2 regions of the Paenibacillus sp. MAHUQ-45 genome follow, and region 2 is predicted to be linked to the other one. Evidence: riboswitches for the same ligand, from Rfam matches in the RefSeq annotation. Region 2 holds a riboswitch; the other holds the start of a gene.
The links. Region 2 has a riboswitch for ZMP and ZTP ahead of AC3Y23_RS12355 (TIGR01440 family protein). Riboswitches for the same ligand answer to the same signal wherever they lie in the genome.
Positions count from the first base shown of each region.

Region 1: linked by a shared signal. The riboswitch ahead of AC3Y23_RS05720 (DJ-1/PfpI family protein) and the one ahead of AC3Y23_RS12355 (TIGR01440 family protein) in region 2 are both predicted to bind ZMP and ZTP.

Region 1 covers NZ_JBYUPV010000002.1:438,683-449,940, forward strand. Annotated here, with positions in the region: gene AC3Y23_RS05675 (MFS transporter) at 1-775, shown strand, start outside; gene AC3Y23_RS05680 (SPL family radical SAM protein) at 1,034-1,807, shown strand; gene AC3Y23_RS05685 (hypothetical protein) at 1,908-2,315, opposite strand; gene AC3Y23_RS05690 (hypothetical protein) at 2,341-2,970, opposite strand; gene AC3Y23_RS05695 (hypothetical protein) at 2,987-3,151, shown strand; gene AC3Y23_RS05700 (DinB family protein) at 3,260-3,757, shown strand; gene AC3Y23_RS05705 (helix-turn-helix transcriptional regulator) at 3,835-4,821, shown strand; gene AC3Y23_RS05710 (putative quinol monooxygenase) at 4,831-5,139, shown strand; gene AC3Y23_RS05715 (GNAT family N-acetyltransferase) at 5,316-5,792, opposite strand; gene AC3Y23_RS05720 (DJ-1/PfpI family protein) at 5,798-6,370, opposite strand; ZMP/ZTP riboswitch at 6,429-6,508, opposite strand; gene AC3Y23_RS05725 (chloramphenicol phosphotransferase CPT family protein) at 6,867-7,460, opposite strand; gene AC3Y23_RS05730 (cupin domain-containing protein) at 7,853-8,893, opposite strand; gene AC3Y23_RS05735 (hypothetical protein) at 9,107-9,451, shown strand; gene AC3Y23_RS05740 (low molecular weight protein tyrosine phosphatase family protein) at 9,547-9,882, shown strand; gene AC3Y23_RS05745 (hypothetical protein) at 9,948-10,139, opposite strand; gene AC3Y23_RS05750 (RNA polymerase sigma factor) at 10,412-11,258, shown strand, end outside.
Region 2 covers NZ_JBYUPV010000004.1:350,688-361,945, reverse strand. Annotated here, with positions in the region: gene glyA (serine hydroxymethyltransferase) at 174-1,421, opposite strand; gene AC3Y23_RS12355 (TIGR01440 family protein) at 1,478-2,137, opposite strand; ZMP/ZTP riboswitch at 2,380-2,462, opposite strand; gene AC3Y23_RS12350 (low molecular weight protein arginine phosphatase) at 2,509-3,096, opposite strand; gene AC3Y23_RS12345 (manganese efflux pump MntP) at 3,229-3,801, opposite strand; gene AC3Y23_RS12340 (L-threonylcarbamoyladenylate synthase) at 3,904-5,178, opposite strand; gene spoIIR (stage II sporulation protein R) at 5,335-6,087, opposite strand; gene AC3Y23_RS12330 (FtsW/RodA/SpoVE family cell cycle protein) at 6,171-7,373, opposite strand; gene AC3Y23_RS12325 (FtsW/RodA/SpoVE family cell cycle protein) at 7,913-9,103, opposite strand; gene prmC (peptide chain release factor N(5)-glutamine methyltransferase) at 9,250-10,218, opposite strand; gene prfA (peptide chain release factor 1) at 10,223-11,258, opposite strand, start outside.

The DNA of each region.
Region 1 (11,258 bases), on a different contig from region 2:
GATATGGGGACTTGGATCATTAGTCGGCATGCTATGTGGAGGGTTTCTGGTAGACCAAACCTCAATTTTATTTGTGACCCTTCTATTTTCACTAATAGGCTTGCTATTTGTCCCGCTGGTATGGATGATGATCCCTTTGCAAGCTGAACATCAGGACGAGGAACGAGCTCAATTGTCTGGAACGCGTATCGGCTCTCCTTATTTACACATGTTATTCATAACTGGAGGAAGTATCGGTTTAGTTATTTTCGGATTGTTCTCTTCTACATTAAGTCCTTTGATCGGGCGTGTGTATACTAGTGAATGGGATGCTTTCGGCTTCATGATTGGAGCAGCAACCCTTGCAGGAGCTATTCAAGCTATACGCTGGGGCTGGGAACCTTTTTTGGCTCCTTTTTTCGGAAAAATCATTGATTCCAGTTCATCAAAATACCGTTTGCTGCTGCTTCCTTTATTCCTGGCTGGATGTTTATTTATCCTGTTAGGGAACCTGCAATCGATTGGACTGCTGCTTATCTGTTTGCTGATCTTCCAGATCAGTTCTACCTTACTAGTTACAGCTACCGATACGTTTGCCGCTAATGCTGCAGCACGTACTGACCGAGTGAAAGCTATGACCATATATACCATCTTCGTTGATGTAGGGGCGGCTTTAGGACCGTTGCTTTCATACTTCATTATGAGTGTCTATAATGTCTCTGTTGTTTATTTGTTTGCTGGAAGCTTCTTGCTGCTCCTTTTTATGGCTTGGATAATATTTGCTAATAATGATTAAATTTCCAACCGAGAGCGTTTGGGTACTTTCTTTTTCTTGCGGATTTGACGGTCTGAGCTCCATTGCACGAATCTTCGATGACCAAACAATATTAGTAGAGAAAATCCCTGGATCACAATGATCCAGGGATGTGTAATTTGTATAGGTATTTTTTTCAAGACCTTATTCAACATCATAACAAATTGGCGAATATAAGTCTATATTTTTTTCGGGAATAGATGTACTATCTTCCTATAAATGGATTGAGGAGGATGGGAAATGCTTAAAGAGATTCTAGTTAGCAAGGCAATGACATATGAATATCCGCCAGACGGAGGAACGGTACCCATTATTGATCCCTATGATGGATGTACGGTGGGTTGTCCATATTGTTTCCAGTTAGAAGATGAAGAGTGGAACATTGACTTAAAGGTTAAGCTTAATATCGCGGATATTCTCCAAGATGAATTGATGAACTGGAATAAAGAAGATACTGTGTATCTAGGAAGCAAGTGTGATCCCTATATGGAGATTGACCGGAAATATCAATTAACTAGGAAATGTCTGATTGAACTAAGCAAGTTGAACCTAAAGTGCATGGTAACTACGAAAGCAGGATCAAAGCTGATTTATAGAGACCTTGATGTAATAAAAGCGATGGGTAACAAGTTCACTCTGCTCTTAGGACTATCTAATCTACAACAATTGAAGCAGGTGGATGACTATACACTAATAAGTAATATACAGACAGCCAATGAGTTACATAGAATGGGAATTCGTGTTTGGGCATTTATTACGCCGATTTTGCCTGGAATCACTAATGTAGAGTTAATGATGAATGCTCTTGATAAGGATATACCGGTGTTCCTGGATAAGGTTAGATTAAATAGAGAAACCAAACCTGCACTAACCTTGGAACGCTTCATTAATAAACACTATCCGGAGCTGGCTAATCAATATCAAGACATCATCTATAATGATGTTGATATTTACTATGATCAGGTAAGAGCGATGTGGGACGGGGATCAGCGAGTAAAGTTTGTTTTTGAGTAAACAAGCCTCTAGAACAAGTTATGCATCATATGGGTTTGATATTAAAAGAACGAACTGGATTGTCAGTTCGTTCAATTCATGCTCTGCCAAAGCTGAGTTATTAACTATCCTTTTTTTTAATAATTACTTCGTTTTCTTCAATTTTCACTTGATACTCAACAACTTTGTCTTTTTCAAATTCTTCGCGAAATTCTTTACTTACTGAGTAATTTTTTTTTGGATTAAGTGTAATCTTAAACGCATGTTTTCCATTATTAATACTGAACTTCGCGGCCTCTCCAAGGTTGATATTACTATCAATTAAAGAATTAATCTGATTGTTATTTTTTTCTTCAACAGTTACAACTACACTTTTCAAAAATAATGGACTGTTATTAGTAATCATCAAATTATACTCTTTATCATTTGGTACTGCTGTATCACTTGAAACATCGGAGCTAGTTCCTTTACAACCTGTTAATAAGACTAAAAACATTAAGAATATAGTTAACCGTTTTTTTACAGTCATTAGCTTGTCCCTCCAATCTTATATTCTATTGTGCATCGACAAAATTGAAAAAACTGATTGGTTCTAAGGGTGCTAAACTGTGTGCGTATTTATCAAAAAAGAGTTTTATTTCCGGTTGAAAAATTATACTCCCTTGTTTCTTTATGATATATGTACTTTGGATTTCATAAATCTTTAGTCCGTTTAATTTTTCTTCATCCACTTTACCTCTATACTCTTCCTTTATTTGCTCTTCTGTATATATGTCAGGATTAACTTTCACATTCACTATTTCTATAAAGTTCCTTATTTCATCAGGGTAAATCAATTCTGCTCGGATATCATTAGTAATAATATGATTTAAATCTAAAATTTTATAAGAGTAAGAATACTCCTTTCCTAATATCACTTTATTCTTGGGAGCTATCGGTGATTCCATTATGGAAATCCCATTTTGCTCTCCAGAATAAAATTGTAAGTATAATGGATTTATGTTTCTTTTTATTATTCTCTTATCTATATCAATTATGATTTTATCAAAAACTTCTTCATTCATTTTCAATATATTATCAGAAGTTAACCTTAAAGAAAATCCACCCTTAAGTAAAATAGGATCAGATAATTTCCATTTTATATCTTCTGCACTAAATGCACTACCTGGATATGCTATACCCAACGGAATCCCAGCCCAAATGGTCGTCGTAAAGGAGTTTGATGGTTGTAGGATTTACCTGAGAAATGGGGATTGGAAAATAGTCATTCAAGGAAGCGCTAACGGTGCGGGTGGCGGTGAGGCCACGGTAATTCCGTTTACAGAAGACGAAGCGATGAGCATTGCTAGGTCCATTAAATGGTAGATCGAAAATTATTTTTCCAGACCAACGAACAATCACTGACCGTAACTGTCAGTGATTTTTTTGTATGCTTGTAAAGCCTAAAGCCAATGATGAAATGGAGGAATAAATATGTTTACTAGAATTGAAGATTTTGTGGTGGAATGGACAAGGGAAGCGGAAATAACCGCCAATGTACTAGATGCACTTACTGAAGATTCTCTTGGTCAGGAGGTTATCGAAGGCAGACGAACTCTTGGACAAATCGCCTGGCATCTGGTTCACTCACTGCATTTCATGACATCATTGGGTCTCGTATTCGATGCTCCTTCCGGAGGCGAAGTGGCTCCAGCTTCTGCAGCGTTTATAGCCTCGGAGTATCGGAGGATTAGCGGGGAACTTGTGAATGCCGTTCGAACACAGTGGAATGACGCTACGTTGCACGAATCGGTTATCATTCACCAGGAAGCTTGGTTGAACGGAGGTTCCCTTCGATTCACGATGATGCACCAAGCGCACCATCGCGGACAGATGACGGTTCTCATGCGCCAAGCTGGCCTTCAATTGCCTGATGTCTACGGTCCGACTTACGACCATTGGATCGAGAAAGGGATAGCTCCCTTAGTCTAAATTCCTTTACAATGGAACTATTAGAAAGGGCAGACGATATGCTCTTTCAAGAAAAGCTTTAGGGAGTGAATAACGGCATGTCCAAAGCGGATAATATGCTATCCATTCTGTGGCTCCTTCGTTCAGGGAAGCGGGTGACGGCGCAGCAGCTTGCGGACGAATTGGAGATTCATGTTCGCACAGTATACCGATGTATTGATTCATTGTGTGCCAGCGGAGCCCCGATTATTGCCGATTCCGGTCCAAACGGCGGTTATCGACTTCTCGGAGAGTTCATAGATTCCCCGCTGCTCTTCGATTCCGAAGAGCAAATTGCGCTCGTACATGCATCCGTCTTTGCCCAGGAAGCGGGCTATCCGTTCACGGAAGCGTTAGTACGTGCGGTCGATAAACTGAAGCTGTACACCAATGAAGAGCAGCTCGAATGGATAAACAGACATAGCAAGGGGCTTGCAGTGATCCAGACACCCGCGCAAGGTAGAGAGCTTGAGTTCCTCCAACACTTGGAGGAGGCAGCAGCCCATGGAGAGTCGTTGAAGTTGGACTACGCCAAAGGAGCAGATCTGGCTTCCAGCCATCGGGTCCTAGATCCTTACGGTATTGTGCATTGGAAAGGAAATTGGTACGTTGTCGGATTTTGTCATTTGAGACAAGAGATTCGCAGCTTCCGCGTGGATCGTATAGTTCATTTGGAAGCAGCAAATACCCGTTTCGAGCGTCCAGCAGCTTTTTCCCCGCGAGATTTCCTCTTGCACTCTTTACTACCAAATCCACTGGAAACTGAGACGCAAGTCATCGTAAGAATCCAGGGACACGAACGCGCACTAAACGAAATATGCAAGCACTGGTTATTCGGACATTCAATACTCGAACGCAAGCCGCCCGGTGAAGTTCTCTTTCAGTTAGAGGAGCAGTCGCTAAGATACGTGCCGTACTTTCTTCTACCGTTCGGGAGGTCACTTAAGATCCTTGAGCCGCCAATGCTGATCGATCGAATGATGGAGGTCAGTCTGGAAATGTTTCAGCACTATGAAGGGATGCAAAAAGATAAAGAGAAAGGATGAAGAAATAAAATGAACAAGTTTACGATGTTTGGTAAAATGACGGCCCACCCTGGAAAGCGGGAGGAACTCACCTCATTATTGCTGGAGGCTTCCCGGAGTCTCAATAATATGGAGAGCTGCGAGCTCTATATTATCAATGAATCCGTAGATGATCCTGATGTGATCTGGGTGACCGAACTGTGGCGTGATGCTGAGGCTCATGCTGATTCTCTCAAGAACGAAGAAGTACTTGCCGTCATACAGCGCGCGAAGCCTCTAATCGCAGCAGTCGAGCCGGTTCGACTTCGTCCTGTGGGTGGTAAGGGATTGGGCGTGTAATGCAGGGCTGAATATAGTACAAGTTTTTGCTTGATTGTTTGATTAACAAGAGAAAGAGAAGTGGGGCTGTCGCTATTACTGTCCCCACTTTTTAAGTATTCTTTTTTTGTCACCGTTGTTAACGTTCATTAGAGGACATCTCCATTTTGCCAGCCCACTCTGTACTGATTACTCCTTCATAAAAATGTTCTAGCAAAAGTGACCCTATCGTAATCGGATTCAAAAAAATCTTTCTCGTAATTAACCATTTCAAAGCCAATATTTCTATAGAACATCAATGTGGCTTCATTTCCAACATGACCCAATGTATAAAGGATAACTTGCTTATTGCCCAGCTCACTTATTTTGCCGCAAATATGATTAATTAAGGCGTTCCCAATCCCTTGGCGCTGAAAATTTTTTGATACAGCAACACCAACTATTTCGTATAAGCCAAGTTCATCATTGAGTATATATCCTGCATGACCGATTACTTCACCAGTATTTGCTAAACTAACATAGTACCCACAGAGTTCATAATCCTGTACTATCAAAAATGTATGCCAGCGTGGGGGATATTTGTCTATGATAAACTTGGGGAACTGAAGAGGGTGCTCGGTCATGATTTTTTCAACATGAACTTGGTCGTTTTTCACCAATGATCTAATACTCAATATAGTTACCTCCTTGCAGGATAATATGGATAATCCATCTTTTCTTGAACTTGTCGAACCACGTTGTCGTTGGTAAGCGTTTCTATTAAATATAGCCCCAAATCAATTGAAGCGGACACTCCTCCCCCTGTAAAAACATTTCCATCCCTTACGAAACGCTCTTTAACAACCTCGGAGCAATAAGGTGCTAAAAGTTCATATGCGGATGTATTTGTCGTCGCTTTTTTCCCGTTTAAAAAACCAGCTGCACCCAAAATCAATGCCCCTGTGCATACGGACACCTTGTATTCAACATCTCGTGCAGTCTCAATCCATGAAATAAAATTAGTGTCGTATCTAAGTTGTCTTGTTGATAATCCTCCAGGAATAAATATCAAATCATAGATTGATAAATCAGGTAAGACATGATCAATTTTTAAAGTCAAACCCCGATCGTCTGTGATCTGTTCTTTATTCGAACAAAAATCCCATGATACATTTTCTTTTGCCTTTAAAATTCCCATCCATGTCACAGCTTCATAAAAACCTACAAAATCCAACGTAGTCATCTTGTCGAAAAGAATGTAAGCCATTTTCATCACTAGCACCTGACCTCTCCCAATGAAAAATAAAAAAAGTATTTGATCGAAAGATCAAATACTTTGCCCAGGCGTACGGCGTTATGAATATGTGCTCCCTCGTGGTTCTCCACGTTTACGCCAGTTGCACACACCAAATATTTACTTTATTGTATTTGAGGAATCCAAATAAAACAAGAAATAAAATAATCTAATCTATTCATTGTACCAATGAAAATTATCTGTACTGAGTTGTATACATATAAGGTTCACGAACAAAATGAAAAGCAAGGACTGGACCGACCACGTTTCCCGGGAGTATCTGTTTAGACGCAATTTGATTCAATAGTCCGTCGATAAGGGGATCCCAGCGATTACTTTCGACCTCTTTATGCCGGAATTTGGGTTGATATACGGTTATGACGATGAGAAGCAAATATTTCCGAAATCTTGTGGGCAGACCGAGGGGGCAATAGCCCCAATGCTTGATTATGTTGTTATCTGATGCATTTGCCTACTATGAAACACTAATCTCTCTTTTACTTAATTTCTTAAATGCTGAGTAACCCTGATCGGACTTAATAAAACTTAATATTTTATCGGCACATTCGATTGGACTCAACTTTTCCGTATTTACTTCAAGATCATATTCATTATAGGAATATACTCTGTCGAACTGGGAATGTGCTAGTCCAATTAATCGATCTCCCCTACTTTGCTCTCTTCTTGTGAGTTCTTCTTTCGAGCATCGTACGCCTACAAACAATATAGGATAATCAACAAGTAAATCATAAAAATCATTAAAATACTTGTCGTTTGCGATTATGGTATCTACTATTACATTAAAACCTAGTTCTGATAACAATTTAATTGTGGAATGGTACACTGATAATATGGAATCATCAACTATTTGTGAGACAACTTGATGATCTATTCCTCTTGGAGGTTCATCTGGAAATTTATTATTAACAAAATCATTGTAATTATTAAAAATATCATCAATTGATAAATGATAAAAAGGAATCTCTTTCTGATTTATCAGTTCAGTCGATATGGAGGTCTTTCCAGAACTTGACGTTCCGTTCAAAAACACAATGAGTCCTTGATTCACATGAATCACCCTTATCTATAAGATTTTCGTTTCATTCAGACAACCTTAATTCAACAAATTTCATTAGATTATCCAACTGGTAAAATATTCGAGGAACGTTTAAACTATCCTGCCAGATAGCTTAATGAATTTTGGGAGGAGTGCCCTCACATGGTATTTTTAGAAAAAAATTGTGCGGAGCGAAGGAGGGTAAACTCTGCCGTAACATCAGAAACCAATTCATTCGGCAATGGGTATAGCTAATTAAAAGCCTTACAAGCCCCGTAGAGCATAATAAAAGAGCCGCCCTTTATCGGTGGCTCTGCTTATTTCAGTCCTTATACAACCCCTCAATGGCTCTTAGCCTGTCTTCCTCTGTGGGCTTGAAGTAACGCAATATCATGTCAGCTGAACTATGACCGCTTCTTACCTTGATCCGGAGCAATGAAAAGGGTGTCGTTCGGCAGTTTTGCTGCTTCTTCCCTGGACATTTCAAGATTTGTAGACAGCACGTCAATGGGGTTGCCCGCAAGCCATTCGCTCAGATCAATTGCTTCGTAGTGGGCATTGTTGAATCCAATTAATACGCGGCAGACTTCCTCGCCTGTATTTTTGATATAGTGACCCGCACCCATCGGGGCATAACCAACGTCCCCTGCCTCAAACTGCTCTGTAACCGAATTGCCTTCTGCCAGAAATACAGTCATTTCAGCTTGTCCGCTGATATAATATTGCCATTCATCCGCATTAGGATGCCAATGCATCTCTCGTAGTGCACCCGGCTGAAGTTCGATCAGTGACCCCGACATCGTGGATGAGATGGGAAAGTCTTCGACCGTCACAGTACGCTGGGTTCCACCTCCGGGAGCACGCCGAGGCTGCTTGGCACTCAGGGGATAACGGTGTGTTGATGTTAGCTCTGAATTGCGGCGATATGTTCCGTTCGAGGAGCTGTCATTCGGTACAGGTCCTTTGACAAAATACGATTCTCCTTGAGGGAGCTGCGCTGCCCGTTCTTCGGTAATACCGAGATTTTGGGCGACAATGTTGTCAGGTGTTTGGGTTAAGAAATCCGTGATACTAAAGGTATGTTCCTCCGAGAAATCCCCATTATCAAAAATCAGAATAAAGTGACATTCTTCTGGACCCAGTCCCTGAATGGAATGGCCATAACCACGCGGGAAATACCAAACATCTCCTGGCTCAAACGTATCGGTATACGTGTGTCCGTCAGGATGAATGACTGTCGTACGACAGGAGCCACTGATGACATAAACCCATTCTGCTGCATTAGCATGCCAATGCAGTTCACGCATACCTCCCGATTCTAATCGCATGGATACACCAGCAAGGCCCACGGAAGCGGGGAAATCCCGAACTGAAGCTCCGCGTGAAACCCCGCCCGTGCCAGTGTGAGGTTTTTTTTGTTCAAGTCGGTATTTGTAAGAGGTCATGGTAGGCGCTCCTTATTTCGAATTTGCGTATACATGTAAATAGATTGATATAGCGTTATTATTACCCACATCTTATGGAAACGATTCAGAGCAGGGAGATTGTAAGTTGGAAGTGGTGTGATATGATGGAAATGAATTGAAATTAGCAAATGTAGCTGGGTCTGAGTCGGAGATTATCTAAAGGAAGGGAGATGGGGAATTTTGAGCCTAACAATGAAGGGGTTTGTAGTAATTATCATTAGCTTGATTGGTTCAATAATTTTACCTGTACTCATTATTCTATTATTTCATGTAATTTTTCCTGACTTTTATACCAAAGGATTTTTAACTGGAATTGGCCATGTAATAATTGGCGGTATAATGATGGTTCTCAATGTAATAATCGGACCGAATCTCATCGTACTTTACTACGAAGATATGATGAAATCTAAAGAGTCTACAGTATCTTTTTATAGGGCGATCCTAATTTTTATTCTTGTCAGTGTGGTTGTTCAAATCACATTAAGTATTCTAATAGAAAATCCTTTCACAGAGCCGACGTCAGGCATGTTTTTGTAAGAATATCTTACAAAACATATCGCGAAATCGAGGGAACAAGAAAATGCCAGATGGATTGTAGTTGTCAGTAAATCACAAAAGGATAGGTGAAAGGTATTAAATTACTCTTTATTTGCAGCCGTAATAAGTGGCGCAGCTTAACAGCTGAGAAGATTTTCGAGGCTATGAACGGTTATGAGGTTCGATCTGCTGGAACAGAAGAAGGTGCACGAGTTAAGGTTACGGAAGGTCACATTGGGTGGTCTGATATAATCTTTGTGATGGAAAAGAAGCATAAGAGAAGGCTTCAGGAGAAATTTTCAGACAAATTGAAAAGTAAACAATTAATCTGTCTTGATATACCAGATGAATATCGATTCATGGATGAGGAATTGATAGAGATTTTGAAATCGAGAGTATATGAATACATAGAAGAACCTGACGAGGAGTAGATTTGATTATTTTCCATATGCGAAAAATGAAACTGAGCCCTCACAAATAAGGACTCAGGTCAATTCTAATATCTAATTGTATCCATGATCCATAAAAATAAAAACAACACGCCGACCACTAAAATTGCTGCTAATAATGTATTAGTCAGTTGTCGAAGAACACCTTTCTTAGGTTTTTTTAGTAGTTCTATTTGCGTTTCATCCATTCGTTTCTTTGAATGATCTTCCTCGACAGAATTTAGATTTTTGGGGAACACAACTAAGCACCTCCCAGTTTGAATCACTTTCCATTATTTTTAACATTATTATTATAAGTGTGGGATATTTTATGATTTTTCAAAACATTTTCGATACTATAATTATAGTTAAAGATGAATTTAGTTCACTTCAGTTTGTTATTCCAAACTCATGTTCAAAAGATGTGGGTTTTTCTTTATGTTGTTGGAGTGAAAATAAAATCAAAACTTTCCCAACAAAATCAATTTTGACGGTACTTATATAATGAGTACTCAGAAAGGCAGGTGAGAGGGTGGATTTTACTGAAGCGCTCATTCAAGAATATGCGAAGAGGATACTTGGCTTTGCATATTTAAAAACAAATGATTATCACAACGCCGAAGATTTATCGCAGGATATTATTATCGCGCTCTGTGACAGGACAATTGTAGATAAAGGTATTGAAAACATGGACGCCTACATTTATCGCATTTGTTGTTATTCATGGTCCAAATATTTACGTAAGTCTAAGCCAGTGTGGGATGCATTAAACAACCCAAGTGCTTTTGATTACATGGAGGATGGCGGAAGTATTGAGGAAAGTCTCATACAACAAGAGTTGTCCGAAAAGTTACGGCAGGAGATCATGTATCTCAGCAAAACGAAAAGAGACATTACGATAATGTTTTATTATGAGGACAAAAGCGGTGACGAAATCGCAAGAACTCTCGGTATTTCTGCTTCGACCGTCAGGTGGCATTTAAGCCAAGTCAAAATGGATTTGAAGGAGAGAGTTGAAATGACAGAACAGATTGGGATTTATAACCCTATACGACTGAGTACGGGGCGGAATGGCTGGGGACAACATTATGATCCATGTGGATTGCATACAGATGTGCTTTTGCAAAATATTTGTTGGATTTGCCACGGTAAGGCGCTAACTATGGAAGAAATCGCAAGAACTCTCGGCGTGGCGGCAGTGTATCTTGAAGATAAAATTGATAAGCTGCTCTATATGGATTATTTGAGAGTGGTCGGCAAAAGCAAATATCAGACCAACTTTTTTATAGCTGATGCCAAATATCTACTCTCCGATCGAAGATTTCACCTCGAACATACACTACCCATGGCACAACAGTTTGATCTGGTTATCAAGGAGG
Region 2 (11,258 bases):
CATCACGCTTTTTATTGAAAATTCCATGAACTTTCATGATTGATTTCAATACATTTCAATCCATAATCAATCTTCCAGTTGTGAACATTATGCAACAAAAAAACCTCCGTAGAGCCGGAATCCCGGCCCACGGAGGCAGAAAGGCAGTACAAATACTGAAATTATTATACAGATTAGTATTTCAATTCAGGGTACAGCGGGTATTGATCTGTCAGCTCAGCCACTTGGCGGCCAGCCTCAGTCAAGATCGCTTCATCCTTCGGATTCTTGAGCACATTCGCAATGATCCGGCCAATAACACTCATCGCTTTCTCATCCATGCCACGAGAAGTAACCGCAGGAGTACCCAGACGGATACCGCTAGTTACAAATGGACTAGTTGGGTCGAACGGAATAGCATTCTTGTTCACGGTAATACCAATGGAATCCAGTACCTTTTCCGCTTCTTTACCGGTAATACCCAAGTTGCGGGTATCAATCAGCATCAAGTGGTTGTCTGTTCCACCAGAGATAATGTTAATGCCTTCACCAAGCAATGTCTCGGACAATACCTTAGCATTCTTGATAACATTTTCGGCATAAGTCTTGAAGGATGGCTGCAATGCTTCACCGAAGGCAACCGCCTTGGAAGCAATCACATGCATCAGTGGTCCACCTTGCGTGCCTGGGAATACAGCTTTATCAATTGCAGCTGCCCAAGGTTGTTTACAGATGATCAAGCCACCGCGTGGTCCACGCAGCGTTTTGTGTGTTGTAGTTGTTACAAAGTGAGCATGTGGAACTGGGTTCGGGTGCAAACCTGCAGCAACCAGACCTGCGATGTGAGCCATGTCTACCATGAACAATGCGCCAACATCATTGGCAATAGCAGCGAGTTTTTCAAAATCAATGGTACGCGGATAAGCACTTGCACCAGCTACGATCAATTTAGGACGGTGTTTGAAAGCGGCTTTGCGCACTTCATCATAGTCAATAAGGAAAGTATCCTCTTGCACACCGTAAGCAACGAAGTTATAAAGCAAGCCGGAAGCATTAACCGGGCTACCGTGTGTCAAGTGACCACCATGAGCCAGGTTCATACCAAGTACAGTGTCACCAGGCTTCAGGGCTGCCAAATAAACGGCCATATTCGCTTGTGCACCAGAGTGCGGTTGTACATTGACATGCTCTGCACCAAACAGTTGCTTAGCACGGTCGCGAGCCAGATCTTCGACGATGTCTACATCTTCACAACCACCATAAAAACGCTTGCCCGGGTAGCCTTCAGCATATTTGTTGGTAAGCACCGAACCCATAGCTTCAATAACAGCTTCGCTGACGATATTCTCAGAGGCAATAAGCTCAATATTCGCGCGCTGACGTTTCAGCTCCAATCCCATCGCTTCCAGTACTGCCGGGTCACTCTTACGCAATTGTTCCATGTTCTTATTTCCTCCCTAGTATTGTGTTTATGTTGTGTTTAGTGAAAACCATTAAGTTATTCGCAGAGCGGGGTTCCGCTTTGCTCCTGTGTCCGGTAGACGGCACGTTCGCCGCCGATCAAGGCAGGTCTGCTCCATGCAGCGTTCACTCTAGCTTCTCCAATGTAACGCAGGCTAGGACGGAAAGGCACGGCCACACGTCGTAAATGCATGCCGATCAGCGTCTCCCCGATATCAATACCAGCATGAGCCTGTACGGTTTCTGCCAGCACAGGGTCTTTCATGGAGCGATAGGCAGCAGCAGCCATCGAACCTCCTGCGACGGGAATCGGCACAGCTGCAACCTCCTGTAACCCTAACCGATCCAGCAAAGAGCGCTCCATCACCAAGGCACGATTCAAATGCTCACAGCATTGATACACCGGATGGAATCCGAGTTCATCAGCTACCTCAGTAATGCCAGCAAGCAATTGCTCTGCCACAGCCAGCGCTCCGCCAGTCCCGATCCGGGCACCGGCTACCTCGCTGGTGCTAGCTCCAACTACAAGAATCTTGCCGGGACCCAGCTTCCCTGCCGTAGCAAGCTCTCGAACCACAGTGGCAGTAGCCTCAGAGAGCAAGCGTGCATTGTCTGAAGAATGATCTTCTTCCCCGACAGATCCTGCAGGGTTAACCGCGCGCTCTTCCCAAGAATTGTTCTGCTTCATTTCATCCATTGCCCTACCTCCTAAAATGTTATGACGATACCTCATCATCACCACTTTCGCTTCAGGGACAGATACGGCTGTACCTCTCCAGGAAGCGAAAGTCCAAGACTTTCGGAGGCTGGCAGATACTCTTATTACGCTATAAACCACCCATATCTGTAAGTAAGAAATATAAGGATACATATCTAATAGTCAGATAATTCCATCTATTTCAAACAAAAAAGAGCAGTCCGCAGGTAGCTGCGGATTTGCTCTTTTGCCCAGGCGACCGGCCGTTTATTCCGATGCTCCATCGTGGTTTGATCCACAGTTGTCGCCAGTTACATCGGAACCGATATTTCTTACATCTTAAAGCAAAGAGAGCCGAAAATCAACCTTCTTTACAAACGTCTTACAGACTGTAGCTTATCCAGCAGGCTATGCAGCGCCTTGCGGATCTCGGCAGCTGTTAGCTCATAATCATCACGACTGCCACCAAAGGGATCAGAAATATCAAAGCTCGGAATGCGTTGACGAATCTCGATGATCCGCTGCAGTGCGGCAGCATCCGGTTCCCCTCCAAGAGCAATGGACATTTCTGCTTCTGCATAGAGGCTATCCAGCTCCTCGATATCTTCAGTGACTGACGCTTCATCATGTACATATTCTTTCAGCGTATATGTCTTCGTCACGGCATCTGGAAAATATTGCAGTAAATGCCGCTTGTGACTACCTGTCAGTGTTAACACAAGATCCGCCCAGGCTACTTGTTGACCTGTAAGCTGAGAGGACTGCATGAGATCAAGCACACCCTCATCCCGCAGTATCGCCGCAGCATGTCTGGATATGGATGAGCCTGAAATGGCGGATACTCCTGCAGACCGCACCTCCAGCTCCACTCCGCGCGCCTTGGCATACTTCCGCAGAAGCCCTTCTGCCATAGGACTGCGGCAGGTATTGCCGGTGCAGACGAATAAAATATGCAGCATGTTTATCCACCTCCCAATAAATATTTAAATTCATTCCGCCATAGTTTTCAGTACCGTTCAAATCACTTGATTGGGCAAAAACTATGGGCAGAAGACATAATTAGTTAGAATACTTCCGGTGCCGTTATTGTATCAGAAGATGAACAGCAAGCCAAACCCCAATAGGATCGCCCCGCCAATCGCCTCGCCGTACGTACCAAGCCCACGACTGACATGCCGCCCCAGCAGCAAACCTGTAATCGACATTAGCCCGCCGCAAATGCCAAAAGCCAGTATAGTCAGTAGAATACTGTCCACGAACATCCCTAAAGATACACCTACCGAAAAAGAATCTACGCTGACACTGAGCGAGATCAACAGCATCCCCCAAAAGGTGCGATGATCCCAAACCCTGGGACTGTCATCGCCCGAGCGAAAGGAATTAAAGATCATATGCCCGCCCAGAAGGAGCAGCAACCCTCCGGCAGCATAGGTGGTAACCTGTCCCAATAAATTTCCGACGTAGCTCCCTGTCACTAGACCGAGCAAAGGCATAAGCACATGAAAGAAAGCAATAAGCAGGCTGAGCTGCAGGATATGCAGCAGGCGGATACCTTTCATTCCGATCCCTACTCCGAGGGAGAAAGCATCCATTCCCAGCGCAATTGCCATAATGGCAATCGTTACAACCTGTCCCCAACCGGCATATACCTCTCCTAAGCCCATGGCCATACCCCCAAAATCGCAAATGTCTTGTACAACCACAATATGCGGACAAGAAGGTAAACATGACAACAGGGAAAAAGGGCATGGGCACTGGGCGGGAGATTACTCGACCGCGATCACAGTTCCGCCGGCGGCTTTCATAAGCCGGTTCATAATGGCAGCGCCGAGGCCGGTTTCCGGACAAGCCTCGGCCAGAATGTAGGTCGCTCCCGCCTCATCGAAGCGCCGCAGCGCGGCATATAGGGAGCGGGCTCCTTCCTCCGGCGAGTGAATCGAGCCGAGGGACACCACGCAGGCAGCAGGAGAGGCGGGATAGAAAGCGGCATGCTCCTCGAAGCGGAGCAGCCCCGTGATCCCGCCGTCAGTCTGCGCCGCCTGCAGCAGCTCTGCCGCAGTCTTCGCCACGGCTTGCGGCGAAGACCCGCGCACAACGCCGAGCCAGCCGCGCGGCGCGTAGTGCGTGTACTTCATGCCCGGCGCACGCGGAGCCGGGCCATTGTCTTCGCCCGCGCTGTCGCCAGCGGGCAGGCCCGCAGCCGAGACCGCAGGCGCAGCTGCGGTTTCGGCTGCATGGGCGGGCGCGGTATCTACAGCGCCCGCTCCAGCCACCGCCGCCAGCTGCTCGGCGGTGATTCCGCCGGGACGTAGCACGGCCACCGTGCCTTCCGGCAGGACCTGTACCACCGTCGATTCCAGTCCGACGCCGGCGGCACCGCCATCGACGACAGCGTCGATGAATCCGCTCAAGTCTTCCATAACATGTGAGGCGAGCGTCGGACTCGGGCGGCCCGAACGATTGGCGCTAGGCGCAGCTACCGGACAGCCGGCCTCACGCAGCAGTGAAAGTGCCACTGGATGACTAGGGATACGAATGCCGACAGTATCCAGTCCCGCTGTCACTCTCGGGGACAATACGCCAGGCCGAACGGGAAGCACAAGCGTTAACGGGCCAGGCCAGAAGGCTTCCATCAACGCTGTCGCGGTTGGATGAACCTCCTCCACCAATTCATCCAGCGCCTTCTGATCCGCGATATGCACAATGAGCGGATTGTCGGATGGGCGTCCTTTTGCCGCGAACACCGCCTCAACCGCTGCCGTATTCCGGGCGTCAGCCCCGAGGCCGTACACAGTTTCCGTAGGAAACGCTACGGTTCCTCCTTCCCGGAGAAGCGCTGCTGCTGCGGTAATTGCAGCATGGTTTGCTTCTTCTTCTATAAGCGAAGCCCCAGTTGCAGAAATCGTGGCATGATCTTCTTCTTTTTCTATTAGCGAAACCTCTGTCGTCTCATTCAGCAGATGAAGCTTCCAGTACTTAGTGTCCTTTATATTTCCTGTCTGCCGTGGAAGGGCAAACTTGGTCTCGATGTTCTTTTCCATACATATCACAAGCTTTCCAAAGAGTAGAGTAATGATTACAAGCAGAGCATTTTCGTATAAAAACAGGCAAAATCACGCTGCTTTTGAACTTTTAAAAAACGACCCCACCCTGTGGAGCCGCGACGCTCAGCTTTTAAAATACTACCATATCCGCCCTCAGGACCACAATCCACTGATCCAGTTCCACAGGTTTTGCAGCAGCTCCCAAACGAAGAATTTCACCGCAGGCGTTTCTCCTGACTCGCCATTCTGATCTGTAGTCGATTTGTCTCCTTGCGCAGCCTTTTCACCCAGAGCTTTGTTGATAGCCTTACCTTCCGCTCCGGCAGCAGATACAGTCTTCACCTTGGCAGCCGCAGGTGCTGCGGCATCCCCGGACCCGGCATCTATGAAGCAGAGAGGTGGAAACAGGACACACCACCAGTTTTGCCCCTTGCCCGCGCCCAGTGTAATTCGTAAGGCTTCATAGTCACCAGCCGGATACACCTTGCCACCGTACATTTTGGTAGGGAACGGAACCACGCCGAGCTCCACATTATATGAATAATCGATGCCCCGCTGCTCTAGTTCTTGACCGACCAAAGTGTTCAGCTCAGGCAGATGCCGACGGATTAAGACCCGGGCCTGCTCCAGACTTTGTGGGTCCTCAAGTCCAGACACCCATTGGTTCATTTGGGCTACCACCGCATCACGAATTTGACGTTTAACAAGCTGATCCTGGGTTCCATCCGAGTTGGCCAGAATCCGCAGGCGGATCGACTCCGTAGGAATGGACGACTCAGCTACGGCCGCATCCGTTTTCTGTCCTTCCCACATCATGAGAATCACCATAAAAAAACAAATTAAAATGGCAGTATACTTAAAGGTAACACGCAATGAATCTCCTTTATGACCTGGATTGCTATTCATATCGGCCCGCCCCTCTCTCTTAACCTCTCATATTCGTCAGTATGTCCAAGAGAGAGAGAAGCCAAACCTAGTAATCTATCAAATTAAACCTTTAGCATTCGGGAATTGGCCAAGCCAGCCGAAGGCACAGGTAAATCGGGCTGGGCCTCGCCTCCGTGCAGATGTACGCTCATTACAATGCCCATAGCAGCCATGTTGATGAGCACTGAAGTTCCGCCATAACTGATGAAAGGGAGTGTAATCCCGGTGAGCGGCATCAATCCGATGAACGCCCCGATATTTTCAAGAATCTGATATAGCAACATAGCTGCAACGCCAATTATCAGGAATGTACCACTTCGTTCCCGGCACTCCAGCGCAATCACAATCATTCGATGGATGAGAATAAAGAAGAGCAGCAGGACAAACGCAGAACCCAAGAAACCAAATTCTTCAGCGATCTGTACAAAGATAGCGTCCGAGTACGTATAAGGTACCCGTCCGGCCTGTACAGAGTCCCCGTTCATATAGCCTTCCCCGCCCATACCGCCGGAAGCGATAGCAATTTTAGCATTCTTGGTATGATAACTTGCATCTGCCGTGGCCAAATCCGGGACAAGCCAGGGGTCCAGACGTGCAATCAGATGCTTTCTACCAATCGTCTCTCCGAGGAATTGCACGGCTTGATCATGATAGTGAATATAGCCCAGCGCGAGACCGACTCCAGTAACGCCGATCAGGAGCAGGCCGATCAGTGCATGTGTGAATTTGATATTTCCGATCCATACCAGACCAAGCATTATTACAATATAACTGAGCGCATTTCCCAAATCATTCTGCACAAGCACTAATACAAAAGGGATCAGCGTCAGTAGGCCAATGGGTATGACCCCTCTCCAGAAAGTCAGAACAGCCCCTTGCTTGCGCAACAGGAATGAGGCCAGAAACAGAATAAGAACGAGTTTAAAAAGTTCGGCCGGTTGCAATGTTAGCTGCCCCAGCTTCAACCAGCCCTGCGCACCGTTTTGTTCTTTGCCGATGAAGATGACCAGTACCAATAGTCCAAGGCCCAAGGCATAAATGTATTTCCCATAGCGGATAAACAATTTGTAATCCACAAAGGCAAGCAAGATAAAAGCCATAAACCCCAAGAGATCATACTTGAGCATCTGGAGGTGAAAACCATCCAGTTTCAAGGGGCTTATCCTCCCGACTGTAACGCTGTATATCGAAAATATACTGATGCTCATCAGCATAATTAGCACAACAACGATCACAGGGTCCACTCTCTTCAATTTTTCCAGCATGGTTCAATCTGCCCCTTATCCTCGTTCATTTTCAGCACTTTTCTAGCAATGTCGTGCTATGGCTAACTTACTTCATATGAAGAGCTCACTATCCACTTCAAGGCGCTGTTGTCACTATGGTGAATGCCCGGACCACCGGTCGAATTGCCCACAGATTTTCTCTTATACCATACTTCTACTCTTTCAAAGCCCCTGCATCCCCCGACAGATCATTCGCCTTCATGCGATAAATCCACCTAACGATCTCCGGAGTGTAATTAGCGGCAATTCTGTACCTTAAATCTTCCCGAATACCCTGTACAGCGTGCTTTTCCGAAAAATAAGATGCAAAAATGCCGTTAGTTGGGGAGGCAAACTAGTTTTACTGTAAAGAAGAGTAGCTCGTATATTTATTGTAAATGCCCGCTCTGAATTATACAAATTTATACATCACATCACTTTGAAGCCCACTAACCCTTCACACAACGCAAAAAAAACCGCCAGGCACTATCTTTTCAGACAGTTCCAGCGGTTTAGCAGATGTAATGTTACTTATAAAGCTATGCCTGCTTCGCAGGTGCTTGATAGTTATTGCTCGGATTAGGAAAATCCTCTTCTACTTCTTGTCCGTGCAAGCGTACGCTCATGACAAGACCGATGCTGGCCATGTTGATGAGCAGGGAGGTTCCCCCAAAGCTGATGAACGGCAGCGTGATTCCCGTTAACGGCATCAGGCCGATGAAGGCCCCGATATTCTCAAAGATTTGATAGAGCATCATGGCGACAATTCCGACGATCAGGAATGGCCCTCCCCTATCCCTGCTTTCCAGGGCTATCAATATCATTCGATGGATGAGAATAAAATATAGCAGCAATACCAGCGCGGAACCCACGAAGCCAAATTCCTCGGCAATCTGCACAAAGATGGAGTCAGAATAGGTGTATGGTACACGATCCGTCTGCACGGAACTACCGTTCATGTATCCTTCACCGCTCATCCCACCAGAAGCAATAGCCAGTTTGGCATTCTTCGTATGGTAGCTCGCTTTGGGCGTGGCCTTATCAGGCACAAGCCATGGATCAAAACGTTCGATCCAGTGGGATCGACCAATATCTGTAAGAAAGACTTTAATATCGTCGTGATAATGGATGTAGCTCATAATCCCAGCAACCGCGGAGCTCCCAATAACGATCAGTCCAATCAGCGCATGAGTAAACTTGATATTTCCGATCCAGAGCATCCCGACCAGAATGACAAGATAAGCCAATGCATTACCTAAGTCATTTTGTGTCATGACAATTAGAAAGGGGACTAGCGTAAGCACAGCCAGCGGTATGACATCACGCCAGAACGATAACTTGTTCTTATTCTTTCGCACCAGCACAGATGCCAGAAAAAGAATGAGCACGAGTTTGAACAACTCGGCAGGCTGAAGACTCATGCCGCCTGGCAGCGACAACCAGCCCTGCGCATTATTTTTGGTCTCGCCCATGAAGCTGACAAGCACCAGTAAGCCAATACCGCCGAGGTATACGTATAAGGCGTACTTCACTAATATTCTATAGTCCAGAAAAGTGATTCCGGTCAGCGCAATAAAGCCGATCACATAATACTTCAGCATCTGGATATGGTGTCCGTCCAGCTTTTCTCTCCCATGAGTTACACTGTATATGGCTGAAATACTGACGCACATCAAGATCAACAGAACGACTATGACGACGCCATCGATTTTTTTAATCTTCTGAAGCATGTTCTGCCTCCTTGCTCTCTACTGGCTTTCGGGTACTCATCATGTACTGAACAGCCGCCATTGTCTATTGTAAGGGACGGCTCACTTAAAATACAAATCCTTTGCAGCCAGCGGTCGCCATTGTACTTATAACAACGGCTCCCGAGCTATCTTCTTAGTCCCAGCACATGACGGGGAATCCCGGCGAGATCATCAACGGTGATGATCTCGTTCCAGTGACCCGCAGCTTTCAGGAGCGCGGCCACCTGCTCAGCCTGGCCGAAGCCAAGCTCAAAGCCAATCAGGCGCGGCGGAGCCGGGAGCAGCGGGAGCTGCTCCATCATGCGGCGGTACGGGTCCAGACCGTCCGCGCCGCCGTCGAGCGCCGTGCGCGGCTCATGGTCGCGTACCTCGCGCTGCAGCCCGGCGATGTCACCGCCGGGAATATACGGCGGGTTGGAGACGAGAATATCCGTCTCCATTCCCGCGAACGGCTCGAGCAAGTCGCCGAGCCGCAAGTCCACGGCCGTGCCGTGCCGCTGCGCGTTGCGCCCGGCCACGGCCAGTGCCGCCGGCGAGATGTCGCCGGCGCAGACCACCCACGCCGGCGCTTCCGCCGCCAGCGTGACAGAGATCGCTCCGCTGCCGGCGCCGATATCGACGGCGGTCAGCGGACGTGCGGCGCCTTTGGCTGCGCCGCCGCTTTCTTGCGCGGCTCCACCCGCCGCGCTGCCCTTGTGCGCCGCTGCGCCCGGCGCAGCAGCCGGCCATAGCTCTCCGGCGTACCGCAGGATCGCTTCCACGAGCAGTTCCGTCTCCGGCCGGGGAATCAGCACCGCGGGTGTCACTTCAAAAGCCCGGCCGTAAAATTCCTGCTCGCCAATGATATACTGCACCGGCTCACCGGATGCACGGCGGGTCACCCCGGTCTCCCAGGCTTCCCGGATATCCGCTGGAAAAGCATCCGCCAGCGCCATATAATACGCCGCGCCGGACAAGCCCAGCACATGCTCCAGCAGTAGCTGGGCACTGCGCTGCGGTTCGTTGCAGCCGCTGCGGCTCAAAAAAGAAGAAGCCTCCGCAAAGGCTTCCCGGATGCTTTGCACGCGAGGCATGACATATACGTCGTGTTTCAAAGCATTATTCTCCTTTTTCCATCAATTCTGTCTGTTCTGCCAGCGACAGTGCCGAGATGATGTCTGTGATCTCCCCGTTCATGACTTGCTCCAAACGGTGCAGCGTCAAGCCGATCCGGTGATCAGTAACCCGGCTTTGCGGGAAGTTGTACGTACGAATCCGCTCACTGCGGTCGCCGGTACCAACTTTACTTTTGCGCTCCCCAGCATACTTCGCTTCTTCTTCCTGACGCTTCATGTCAGAGATACGAGCACGAAGAACCTGTAGCGCCTTCTCCTTATTGGAGTTCTGCGATTTACCGTCCTGACAGGTAGCCACGATGCCTGTAGGCACGTGAGTCACGCGCACTGCAGACTTCGTTGTATTAACGGACTGACCGCCTGCTCCACTGGAACAGAAGGTGTCCACACGGATGTCCTTGTCATGGATTTCAATTTCAAAATCCTCAGCTTCCGGCATTACGGCCACCGTCGAAGTAGACGTATGAATACGTCCTCCGGATTCTGTGGTTGGAATACGCTGTACGCGGTGTGCGCCACTTTCGTATTTCATTTTGCTGTAAGCACCCCGGCCGTTAATTAGGAAGATAACTTCCTTGAATCCGCCAAGGTCGTTCGCGCTAACATCCATCAGTTCAATACGCCAGCCTTGTGCATCAGCATAACGCGTGTACATACGGTAAAGGTCAGACGCAAACAGCGCCGCTTCATCTCCGCCGGCAGCGCCGCGGATTTCCACGATTACGTTCTTATCATCATTAGGATCTTTAGGCAGCAACAGAATACGGATTTTCTCCTCCAGATCACTCTGGCGCGAGGATAGGTCATCGATCTCCATCTTGACCATTTCCTTCATCTCATCGTCCAGCTTCTCAGCCTGCATCATTCTCGCGGCTTCCAGCTCTTCCATTACATTTTTATATTCAGCATAGGCCTCATAAGCGGGCTGCAGATCAGATTGTTCTTTGGAATAATCCCTCAGTTTCTTACTGTCGTTTGCAACATCCGGATCACAAAGCAGTTCACTGAGTTTCTCATAG